2 regions of the Rossellomorea sp. LjRoot5 genome follow, and region 2 is predicted to be linked to the other one. Evidence: predicted binding sites of a transcription regulator. Region 2 holds the regulator's gene; the other holds the start of a gene.

Region 1 (6,135 bases), 3.2 Mb from region 2:
CCCCCATACCTTGGATATATATTTCACAGCTTCGGGATCCGTCAATTTGCGGTATCCCGGCAACAGATCGGCTTTTTGACCATGCTCCCTTCCTCCCTGACCGTTTCCCTGCCCGGTGAAAGTGGCTACACCTGAGGCAAACTTTCCAATTTGTCCTCGGAGAAGCGCCATTGATGTATAGAGGGAAACATTATCCACCCCTTTTGACTGTTGTTCCACCCCTCTGGCAAACATGACGACTGAACGAGGAGATAATCCGAAAATATGTGCAGCTTTCAAGATTTTTTGAACCGACACGCCAGTAATGCTGGCCGTATGCTCCGGTGTGAATTTCTCAACTGCTTTCTTTAGTTCTTCAAAGTTATTGCATCTCTTTTTAACGTATTCATGATCGACGTAATTGTTTTTTATTAGGAGATGGAGCATTCCGTTCGCAAGGGCTGAATCTGTACCGGGTTTCAAATCCAAGTGTACATCTGCCACGCGGGCTGTCGGCGTTTCCCTCGGATCAGCCACTATCAGTTTCGCCCCCTTGTCTTTCGCTTTCCATATCCATTGAATGCTTGTAGGATGGCATTCCGCGGTATTGGAACCAGCGATAAAGAAACAATCGGTATGTTCAAGTTCAGGCCATGGGAGCGTCGATCCTCTGTCAGTTCCAAGCGTCTTCAGAAATCCTCCTGCAGCGGAACTCATACAGAATCGGCCGTTATAATCAATGAATCTTGTGCCCAGTCCGACTCGCGCGTATTTACCGACCAAATAGCATTTTTCGTTAGTCATCGAGACGCCACCGAATACAGACAAGGCATCCTTCCCGCTTTCAGCTTGCAGACGTTTGAAGTTCTTTTCAATCAAGTCGAGTGCTTCGTCCCAGCTTGCCTTCACGAATTCTCCGTTTTTCTTGATCAGCGGCGTCAGGATACGCTCTTCATGTTCGATTGTCTGATAGGCCGTTACACCTTTTGGGCACATTTTTCCTTTTGTAACTGGCCAATCATAGCGGGGTTCAACACCCACTACCTTGCCCGACTTCTTATTTACACGTATATGCATCCCGCACTGCATGCCACAATAGCAGCAGTGCGTCGTAATAAGCTCTTCGCCTGGTTTGTGAAGGTTCTTTACTCCTTCTTTTACGATATACTGACTCATTTTTCACTGCCTCCTTTTTCCTTGTACTGATCGATTTCTTTTTGAACCTCTTCAGGGAATTGATAATAATCGTCTGTTCTCTTCTTACTGAATCCGCCCATTTGAATCCCATTCAGCGTTGAAATCGGATCCCTGCTCTTTAGATGGGGCTTTGCATTCAATTGTTTCATCACCCTGATCCTCCGGCGGCATGGCAGGCAGTAGTCAGAAAGATAACTCCCGTCTTCAAGCTGGAGATCAAAGTTTTGAACAGCCAGAATATCTTTCACATCAGTGATTTGATCATCGTTGCTATAGGTGGTGCCGCATCTGAGACATGGTCTCGTATCCACTTTTATCTGTTCCTGATAATTCAACGGTACTGCTGTTGTCAGCGGTCGGATCGGCAGGTGGAACAGTTTGCCGAATGGGAAGTAAACGAGTAAGACGACCACTGTAACCTGATGGATCAATGTCATGTAGTGGTGCATCCAGCCATCTAACAGTGCATATGAAACGGTAAGTAAAAGTCCTGTCCCCGTTACCGCAAGGAGTAAATATAAAGGAAATAAATCAAATTCCGCGCGCTGTGTCACTTTCACGTCCTGACTGGCGATTCTTCTGACAAGTGCCATGGTTACACCGATCAGTACCATCGTGGCGGTGATGTTCAATCCGTTATACACCATTTCTGCGAATAATCCATGGGCGGCCATTGAAATCGTCTCTACTCCCATGACCACGATGGTATAGGTTTCGGGATCGACAAGTTCGAAGTGCATCCAGCCGAACGTCAGACCGAATGTAATCGCAAAGGATCCAATACACCCCCAGGCAATAAGGAAATGCTGTACACCCCGGTAAATCCCTCTTTTAAAAATGAATTTCTGTAAAAAGATATTTTCAAATGCTGTTTTACCGATTGATATTAAATTACGTTTTTTCCTTGAACTGGTTTTCAAATTCGAGAAACTCCGTTTGATGACCTGATGGGTTGCCGGCCGGATGAGCCATGAAGACATCCGTATCGTCAACCCGATGGCAAATATTAACGAAGAAATAAAATACCCCATTAAGGCCATATCAAAATGTAAAAACTGTCCGGTCCCGATCCAGGATGTGAAAATCAAAAACAGGATAATGAAAAATGATTTTTGACTGGTTTTTGAATAAAACGAGCGTTCGAGCGGCTTTCTCATCTCATGCCCAACCTCCATGTGACTTTTTTAACATCAACGCAGTTGTATATTTGGTACATTGATTACGTTGATTCATTTTCAACTTGTAATCATTGTACAGAAAGACTACTTTTCAGACTGTGAAGTACGTCACACGATGGAAATTTACCTAAAATTTGTGAAAGAGGTGTGAACATGCTATCAGGTAATGTAATAGCTATAACAAGTGGAAAAGGCGGAGTAGGAAAATCGACGGTTTCAACGAATCTCGCCGTATCTCTCGCAAGACAAGGAAAAAGCGTCGCTTTGATTGATTTGGACATTTACGGGTTCAGCATCCCGAAAATGATGAATGTGGACAGCCGTCCCAAAACATTTAACGGGAAAATCATTCCTGTCGAATCTCACGGAGTAAAAATCATGTCGATGGGTTTTCTTATAAAAAACAACGACCCTGTCGTCTGGCGCGGACCGATGTTAGGGAAAATGGTCGAGCATTTCAGTAAGGATGTGATGTGGGGAGAGCTGGATTACTGCATTCTCGATATGCCTCCCGGAACCGGGGACATCGCCCTCGATATGCACCTGAACATCCCGCAAAGTAAAGAAATCATTGTTACCACCCCTCATCAAACAGCATCGATTGTAGCTGAAAGAGCTGGAACAATGGCACTGAAAGCGGAGCACGATATTTTAGGCGTCATTGAAAACATGTCGTACTTTCAGCCCAAAGAAAGCAGTGAAAAATACTTCTTGTTCGGAAAAGGCGGAGGGGATCTGTTAGCGGAGCGATTAGATACAGACGTTTTGGCGAAACTCCCAATCGAAGAACCAATCGAAACGTCTGAAACTCCATCCATCTACGGCGAAGATACCGGCTTATTTCACCACTACAGCCAGCTGGCAGAGGCCATAGACCAGAAATTCAAATAAAAATCCCGTCCCCTGCTTCTTTAAATCTGAAGCGAGGGACGGGATTTATAGCAAGACGGTTGTAAGTAGAAGGAAAAAGGCGGAGTTTACGATTTCTATGATTCCCAGCTGCATGATTGTCAGTTTTTTACCGTGAAGGAAAACCGCCCGAATCAAGCTTGGAACGCATGGTACCACCCACAGCCAGGATTCCTTCCAAAGAAATAGCAGAAAAATAACAAATGCATGATAACCCCATGACCACCATTTGAATCTTGTGTTTTTCTTTTCTCTTATCATTGATTTAATAAAAAATGTACTGCCTGCAAAATACAAGAATGACAACAGGGCAATATTCCATCCTTCAACAGTCAGACTGCCTGTACTCACGTAAAAACTTGCAAGCCCTCCAATACAAAATACACAAATGGCGAATAGATCATTCGCAAGTGCCCGCTCATTTTTTTTCTTTACAAAGTAGATGTTTATTAGAAAGAAAGGAATCATGGCTAAGCCGAAGAAGACCATTTGCCAGTCATAAACCAAAACGATTGCTAAAAAAAAGAATGACGCGGCTAAATAACCCAATGCCCATTTAATATAGAAGGACACCTTCTTCCCCTTCACGACCATGATCAAAGGATAAGTGGCAAGATACAAAAAGAACCAGCCAATAAACAAAGGGATGTGAATAAGGTGAAAGGTGCTTGCCGAGATTCCCAGTACGTAAGGAATCAATAGCATCGCCCAGGCACCATGTTGTTTGGGAAGGACCATTTTCACAATCATACACCTGCTTTCCTATAGATGATGCCTTAATCATACTCCTTAGAGAAAAGAGAGTGTGTGATGTAATTCACTTACTACTCCCCCATCCTTCTATATCATTAAACATATAAATCTTTCAATCATTGCAAGACGGGAGGAAATATGATGTTTGATATGAATTTCGACGAAAACCCATTTATCGTCATTTGGGAATTAACTAGAGCGTGTGAGCTTCACTGCCTTCACTGCCGGGCAGAAGCGCAGTACAAACGGCATCCGCTTGAATTGGATTTTGAAGAAGGAAAAAAACTGATAGATGACATCTATGAAATGAACAACCCGATGCTTGTGTTCACAGGCGGAGATCCGCTCATGCGGCCTGACGTATATGATATTGCTTCCTATGCGATTCAAAAAGGAGTGCGTGTCTCCATGACACCAAGCGCAACACCCAACGTCACCAAGGAGTCCATTGAGAAAGCGAAAGAAGTAGGTCTTGCTCGCTGGGCGTTCAGTCTGGACGGTCCGACAGCAGAAGTACATGACCATTTCAGAGGAACATCCGGTTCATTCGACTTGACCATGAACGCGATCAACTACATCCTCGAACTTGAACTTCCTCTTCAAATCAACACCGTCATCTCCCGCTATAATGTCGACATGCTTGAAGAAATGGCCGAATTGGTAGAGGAGTTAAATTGCGTGTTGTGGAGTGTCTTCTTCCTTGTGTCGATCGGGAGAGGTAAAGAAGCAGACATGATTTCACCCGTGGAGCACGAAAAAGTATTCCGCTGGCTGAATCAATTAAGCCTCCGGGTGCCTTTCGATATAAAAACCACTGCCGCGCAGCATTACCGACGTGTGGTCATCTCAGAAAAAATGAGACAAAATAAAGATGAACAAAAAAAGATTCAATATCAGGATGCTTTACATTCAGGCAAAACTGGTCAATTTGATGGTCTGGGACGGGCACCGAGAGGAATAAATGACGGGAATGGATTTGTCTTCATCTCCCATATCGGGGACGTCTATCCCAGCGGACTTCTCCCCATCAAAGCCGGGAATGTAAGGCAGCAGCCGCTATCCGAAATTTACAGGCACTCACCTATTTTTAAAGACCTGAGAAATCCTGATAAATATAAAGGGAAATGCGGACAATGCGAATTCCGCTACGTGTGCGGAGGTTCCCGCTCAAGAGCCTATGCCCTGACAGGCGATTACATGGAAAGCGAACCAGCATGCGTGTATATACCGAAGAGCATGAGGAAAAGAGTGTTTAGATGGTGATAATGTTGATAGTCCAAACGCAGAAAGGAGCCCTTCATGTTAAATAAAGAAGATATTAAAAAGCATCTGCAAACCGTTCCACTATTCAAGGAGTTATCCGACGATGAACTGCAGCCAATCATATCAATCTCATCTTCAAGAATATACAATGCCCGTTCGATTATTTTCATGCAGGAAGAACCTCTCGACCGTGTCTTCTTCATCCACTCCGGCATCGTGAAAATTTATAAAACCGATGCCACTGGAAAAGAACAGATTGTATCGGTACTTGAGGACGGTGAAATGTTCCCTCACGCCGGTTTTTTCAGGCAAGGGACATTTCCTGCAAACGCCGAGGTCATAAAAAAAGCGCAGCTCATCGTCACCCCCATTAAAGATTTCGAGAAAATCCTGATTCAACACCCTGAGCTTTGCATTAAGTTATTCCGGGTTCTAGGGGGTAAAATTGTCGATCTTCAAAGCCGCCTGGAAGAGAAAATTCTCCACAATACGTATGAACAGGTCATTATGCTTCTCCTGCGTCTATCAAAGTCCAATGGTGTGAAGCTTGAAAACCTGTATAAAATCACTACCCATTTTACGAACAGAGAACTCGCCAACATGATCGGCACCTCGCGTGAAACAGTCAGTAGAACTCTTAACCAGCTAAGGAAAAAAGATCTCATTGAGCTTGATGCAGAAGGGTTCTATGTGATCGACCCCGACAAACTGAAAGAGGAAATCATTCATTGATCACGGACAGGACGAGTGCTCTTTTCTGAAGAGAATGACTGTCAAAAATTCAGTTAACCCGTGATGAATTTCATTCTAATCTGTGATATGTATCACGAAAGTCTCGTTCAGTTGTTGATATGAT
Region 2 (6,135 bases):
GAGATCACTTTTAATTCTTCGATAGCCGCTTGAACCGCTTTTTCGATCCCTTTACGGACACCGACAGGGTTAGCACCAGCTGTTACGTTTTTAAGACCTTCACGGATCATTGCTTGAGCAAGGACCGTTGCAGTCGTTGTACCGTCACCGGCGATTTCGTTAGTTTTGCTTGCTACTTCAGCAACCAGTTTTGCACCCATGTTTTCGAATGCATCTTCGAGTTCGATTTCTTTCGCAATGGTTACACCGTCATTTGTGATAAGTGGTGAACCGAATTTTTTCTCAAGTACCACATTACGTCCTTTTGGTCCAAGAGTTACTTTTACTGCATTTGCTAATTGATCGACACCGCGAAGCATGGAACGGCGTGCTTCTTCGCTGAATTTAATATCTTTAGCCATTGATAAAGTCCTCCTCTTATTTAAATAATGTATGGTTTACTATACGGAAATTTAATTATTCGCCAACTACAGCCAGAATATCGCTATCACGAAGGATCAGGTATTCTGTGCCTTGGCATTTCACTTCTGTACCAGCGTATTTAGAGAAAATGATCCGATCGCCGACAGCTACCTCAAGAGCAACGCGCTCACCGTTGTCAAGAATGCGACCAGTACCTACAGCCATCACTTTACCTTCTTGTGGCTTTTCCTTTGCGGAATCCGGTAGCACAATACCGCTTGCTGTTTTTTCTTCTGACTCAACTAGCTCGATAACGACGCGATCACCTAGTGGTTTTAACAAGTGAAACAACCTCCTTGAATTATGTAAATGATTTTTATTAGCACTCGCTCACTGTGAGTGCTAACACAACTATTATATTAATTAATTCGTTTTCATTTTGCAAGAGTCCTGCCTGAAATTTTTTTCGTCATATTTCTCTTTTTTTCACACCCTCCTATCCTATGCCCTCTTTTCCCCATATATTCCAGGGTAAAAGAAACCCTTAGATTTGAACAGTTCCGCTTTTCTTAGTAGAATTGTACAGGAGTAAAGTAAAGCTGGTCGTTAACATACAGGTGCTAAAGGAGATCAAACGTTGAAAAAACATTTCGGATTTATTTTAATTGCCTATATCGTCATGCAGCTTTCAAGCATTGTCGGGGTACCCCTTTTATATAAGATCGGTGTCGACGTCCTCGGGTTAGCCGATGAGACGGTACGAAGCCTTGTCCCTGGATATTGGCTCGTCATCAGCTTTACGCTGACCCTTCTCATTGTGGGAGGCATTTTAAGGAAAAGTGAAACAAGCACACGGCTTGAACGGAGTGCTCCCATGGGCGCCGGCCGTTCGATTGTTTGGGCGGTACTCGGAATTTTCATGGCATTCATCGCTCAATCGGTTGCGATACAAGTCGAATATGCGTTAGGAATTCAAATGGGATCTGAAAACACTCAGATGATCATCGGCATTATTGAAAAGGTTCCATTATCCATGCTGGTCGCAGCCATCATCGGACCAATACTAGAGGAAATCGTGTTCAGGAAGATCATTTTCGGGGTCCTGTATGAGAAGATGCATTTCTTCTTTGCCGCTCTCATCAGTTCGGTCATCTTCGCCCTTGCCCATTTCGAACCTGAGCATGTGATCCTGTATTCAGCAATGGGCTTCACCTTCGCCTTTCTTTATGTAAAAACGAAGCGGATCCTGGTGCCAATATTTGCTCACGTGGCGATGAATACAACGGTCGTTCTAATGCAATCTATCTATAGGGACGATATCGATAAAATGATGAATGAAGCTGAAAAAATTCAAGGATTTATTGGAGGATTATTTCTATGAGGAGATCACCATTATTCTCGGGAGTGATCTATCTCCTTCTCGGTGTGCTCTTCACCTATTTTGCTGTACAAAACGTACAGAATGATGAAGGTTGGGGATTTTTCACGTATATGCTCATCTTTCTTGCGACCCTGGACTTCGGTTCCGGGTTAAGGATGATTATGCTGCATTTCAAAATTAAAAAACAAATAAAGAACAAAAAATAAGGATTGATCATTTGATCAATCCTTATTTTTGTCCTCGTACTGTTCCATTTCAAGCTTCTGCTCCGCTTCCAATACCTTTTTGTATCCGATCTTGGAGATCCAGATGCTGATTTCATATAGTATGAACAGCGGTACCGTCACCATTAGATGAGACACAATATCGGGTGGCGTGATAAGAGCCGCGATGACCAATAAGATAAAGTAGGCTGCTTTCCTCATCTTCCCCATCATCATCGGCGTGATGATACCTAACCGTGTAAGAAAAAGCATGGCTACGGGTAACTGAAAGAGAAAACCAAAAGGAATCGTGATCTGGAATAAGAAATGAAAATATTCGTTTATTCCGATCACTTGTTCTATATTGAGATTCATTGATAAACCCATCATGAATTTCACGATATATGGAAACAAAATAAAATAAGAAAATGACAATCCACCTAAGAAAAGGATTAGGGAAACTGGAATATAACTAAGCGTCACTTTTCTTTCTCTTTCGTATAAACCCGGACTGACAAAAGACCAGACTTGAAAGAGAATGATAGGGGATGTCATGATCAAAGCAATGAACATGATCATTTCCATATAGATCTTGAGAGGATCTGTGATACGAAAGGCATTCATGGTTAATTCTTTCGCTTCATCGGCATGCTGTAAGTACCTGATCAGCGGTTCCGCAAGAAAGAAGCTTACAACAACTGCTAACAAGAAGAAAACGACTACAAACATGAGTCGTTTTTGCAATTCTCCTATATGTTCATAAACTGTCATGTCTCTTTGACTCATGGCGTTCATCCTACTCTACTTAGCACTATTATTTTTTTCGTCTTCATCATCTGCTAAGCCTTTTGTTGCATTTTTAAATTCACGCAATGTATTTCCTGCCGCTTTTCCTAATTCCGGAAGTTTCTTAGGACCGAAAATAAGTAAAGCAACGACTGCTATTAATACGAGGCTACCTGGACCTGGCATAATGAGACACCTCCTCTTTTACCATTCTATCATAACGTAAATATGAAGAATTTTCTATTCTGTTATGATTCCATCTTGTGACATTTCCGTGTCATCCTCTGAATAATGCTTCAAGAAGTAAACGAGTGACTGAAGTTCCACCGCCAAGTCGATGTGATGGACGCGGATATGGTCAGGCACCGTCAATCTCGCAGGGGTGAAATTCAGTATCCCCTTTATATTCGAAGAAACCAATCGGTCTGTGATATTCTGAGCAGAAGATGCCGGCACCGTCAGAATCGCTACTTCAATATCATGCCCCACAAGACCCTCTTCTAAATCATCTAAATGAAAAACGGGTACATCGCTGATTTGAGTCCCGACCTTCTTTTCATCCACCTCAAAAGCCATTTCGATCTTCGTATTATTATTCTTGATGAAATTATAATGAAGAAACGCTGTACCAAGATTCCCCACCCCGATCAGCACAACCTTCGTAAGGGCATCCTGATCCAGTGTCTTACGGAAGAAGGATAACAGATAATTGACATTATAGCCGTATCCCTTTTTACCCAATGCACCAAAATAAGAAAAGTCCCTGCGGATCGTAGCAGAATCAACTTTCACCGCTTCACTTAATTCCTTCGATGAAACCCTCTGCTTACCGGATGAGTACAGATTCTTGATAAACCGATAATATAGCGGAAGGCGCTTGGCCGTTGCCTGTGGAATTTTCGTTGTATCCTGGTTCATATTGTATTCCCCCACATCTATTCAAAACCTCTGATACCGCTTCCAAAATTGAAAGCATCCAGAATTTATTAAACTCTACTACTCATCATACACTATATTTTATCCTAAGTGTACGAAGATTAATAGTCGATTTATTGCCGTTCCCCTCTCAAATACGGTACACTAGCACTATGAAATAGAGGTGAAACGTCATGATTCTTTTACAAGTGAATCAACTAACAAAGAACTTCGGTGCAGATAATATCCTATCAAATATTAAACTTGAAATACAGACTAGAGATCGCGTTGCCCTTGTCGGCCGTAATGGCGCAGGAAAGTCGACTCTTCTAAAAATAATTGCAGGTCACCTCTCCTACGATTCCGGGGAGATCACTAAGCCAAAGGGCGTCTCCATCGGGTATCTTGCCCAAAATACGGGTCTAGAATCTGATCTATCCATCTGGTCTGAGATGCTGACCGTCTTTGAGGAATTGAAACTGCAGGAAAAGAAATTACGATCACTGGAGCAGCAAATGGCCGATCCTTCAGTATATGAGCAAGAGGATGTCTATCAACGGGTATTGAAGGAATACGATCAACTCCAGGTTCTCTTCAAAGATTCCGGCGGCTATCAGTATGAAGCGGATATCCGTTCCGTCCTTCACGGATTGAACTTCGCCGATTTTGATTACGAAACAAAGATATCCACATTGAGCGGCGGCCAGAAAACCCGTTTGGCCCTTGGTAAGCTTCTACTGACCAAGCCTGACATCCTCATCCTTGATGAGCCGACCAACCACTTGGATATCGAAACGTTATCTTGGCTTGAATCGTATCTGCAGAGCTATGAAGGAGCCGTCTTGATCGTTTCCCATGATCGCTACTTTTTAGACAGCGTCGTCAATCAAGTGTATGAGATTTCCCGTAACAGGAGTAAGAAATACCTGGGGAATTACAGCAGGTATCTTGAACAAAAAGCAGAGGACTATGAGAAAGATCTCAAAATGTTCGAACGTCAGCAGCAAGAAGTCGCAAAGCTCGAAGACTTCATTCAACGGAACATCGCAAGGGCTTCCACTACGAAAATGGCACAGAGCCGGCGAAAAAAACTGGAGCGTATGGATAGGATGGACCGCCCACTCGGGGATGAGAAATCTGCCAGCTTCGCATTTCAAATCGACCGCCCAAGTGGGAATGACGTGCTGCACGTCCAGGACCTTACCATTGGCTACGGGAAAAACGAGACGATTTCCTCCCATATCGATTTCTCTGTCAAAAAAGGAGACAGTATCGCACTGGTCGGTCCAAACGGCATCGGAAAGTCGACGCTTTTAAAAACATTGGTGAATAAACTACACCCTTTGGAAGGCGCATTTAAATTCGGTTCCAATGTGTCCATCAGTTACTATGATCAGGAACAAGCCGAACTATCCTCGAACAAGACGGTCTTAAATGAGCTATGGGACGAGTATCCGATGAAGATGGAGAAAGAAATCCGTACCGTACTCGGTAACTTCCTCTTTTCAGGGGAAGATGTCCTAAAGCCCGTTTCTACACTAAGCGGTGGAGAAAAAGCCCGGTTAGCCCTCTCCAAACTGATGATGGAAAAAGGGAATGTCCTGATCCTGGATGAGCCGACGAATCATCTTGATCTGGATAGCAAAGAAGTGTTGGAAAATGCCTTGATCGATTATCCCGGGACTATCCTCTTTGTGTCCCATGACCGGTATTTCATCAACCGTATTGCCACAAAGGTCGTTGAACTATCCAAGAAAGGCTCGACGGAGTATCTTGGCGATTACGATTATTATGTAGAAAAATTACAGCAGCAGGAAGAACTGGCGGCACTTGAACGCATGGAACAGGGTGAACAATTACAAGAGCCTACTCAAAAACGATCCCACAAGATTGACAAAGAAGCGAAAAAGCTCGAACGTCAACGAAAGCGCAGAGTCGAAGAAATCGAAGGTCTGATGGAAGTACTAGAAACAAACATACAGGAAAAAGAAGAGCTTCTCTGCGATCCTGATATCTTTCAAGATCACGAGAAAGTCCAGGATATTAATGAATCACTCACAAAAGTTAAAGAAGAGCTTGATTCTTTATTGGAAGAATGGACAGAACTGGAAGAACTACTTCAAGAAGAGCAGTAATCCACAGGATTGGGGATAACGAACACTCCCCAATCCTTTCTTATTCCACATTTTTATCCACAATCAAAATACTTATATAACGTTATTCACAGTAGTTTTCCACACTATCCACAAAAATAACTTAAGTTATCCACAATTATTACCATTATTTAGGATGAAAAAACCCTTTCTTTTTCACAATGTATACACACTAAATAAGTAGTTATTAACAACTTATCCACAACCTGTTGATAAAACGTATGTTCGTTACTCCCATAGCCCTTGCATCTTATCGACTCTGTACGTTACTCACAGGATATCAACAAAGTATACG

What was found. The regulator Rex, encoded in region 2, represses fermentation and respiration genes when NADH is low (regulators of the CRP and FNR family bind a similar motif). The targets are predictions, from matches to a motif close to TTGTGAAATATTTCACAA.
Region 1: the regulator Rex is predicted to act here: its motif matches at 4,069-4,086, upstream of ACSQ2E_RS05080 (TIGR04053 family radical SAM/SPASM domain-containing protein).

What each region holds. Positions count from the first base shown of each region.
Region 1 covers NZ_CAXUQN020000001.1:995,147-1,001,281, reverse strand. The annotation lists gene fdhF (formate dehydrogenase subunit alpha) at 1-1,155, opposite strand, end outside; gene ACSQ2E_RS05095 (MFS transporter) at 1,152-2,333, opposite strand; gene ACSQ2E_RS05090 (Mrp/NBP35 family ATP-binding protein) at 2,508-3,245, shown strand; gene ACSQ2E_RS05085 (YwiC-like family protein) at 3,291-4,013, opposite strand; gene ACSQ2E_RS05080 (TIGR04053 family radical SAM/SPASM domain-containing protein) at 4,158-5,279, shown strand; gene ACSQ2E_RS05075 (Crp/Fnr family transcriptional regulator) at 5,316-6,011, shown strand.
Region 2 covers NZ_CAXUQN020000001.1:4,191,458-4,197,592, forward strand. The annotation lists gene groL (chaperonin GroEL) at 1-401, opposite strand, end outside; gene groES (co-chaperone GroES) at 457-744, opposite strand; gene ACSQ2E_RS21325 (CPBP family intramembrane glutamic endopeptidase) at 1,040-1,783, shown strand; gene ACSQ2E_RS21330 (YdiK family protein) at 1,780-1,989, shown strand; gene tatC (twin-arginine translocase subunit TatC) at 2,005-2,772, opposite strand; gene ACSQ2E_RS21340 (twin-arginine translocase TatA/TatE family subunit) at 2,788-2,958, opposite strand; gene ACSQ2E_RS21345 (redox-sensing transcriptional repressor Rex) at 3,013-3,690, opposite strand; gene ACSQ2E_RS21350 (ABC-F family ATP-binding cassette domain-containing protein) at 3,882-5,822, shown strand.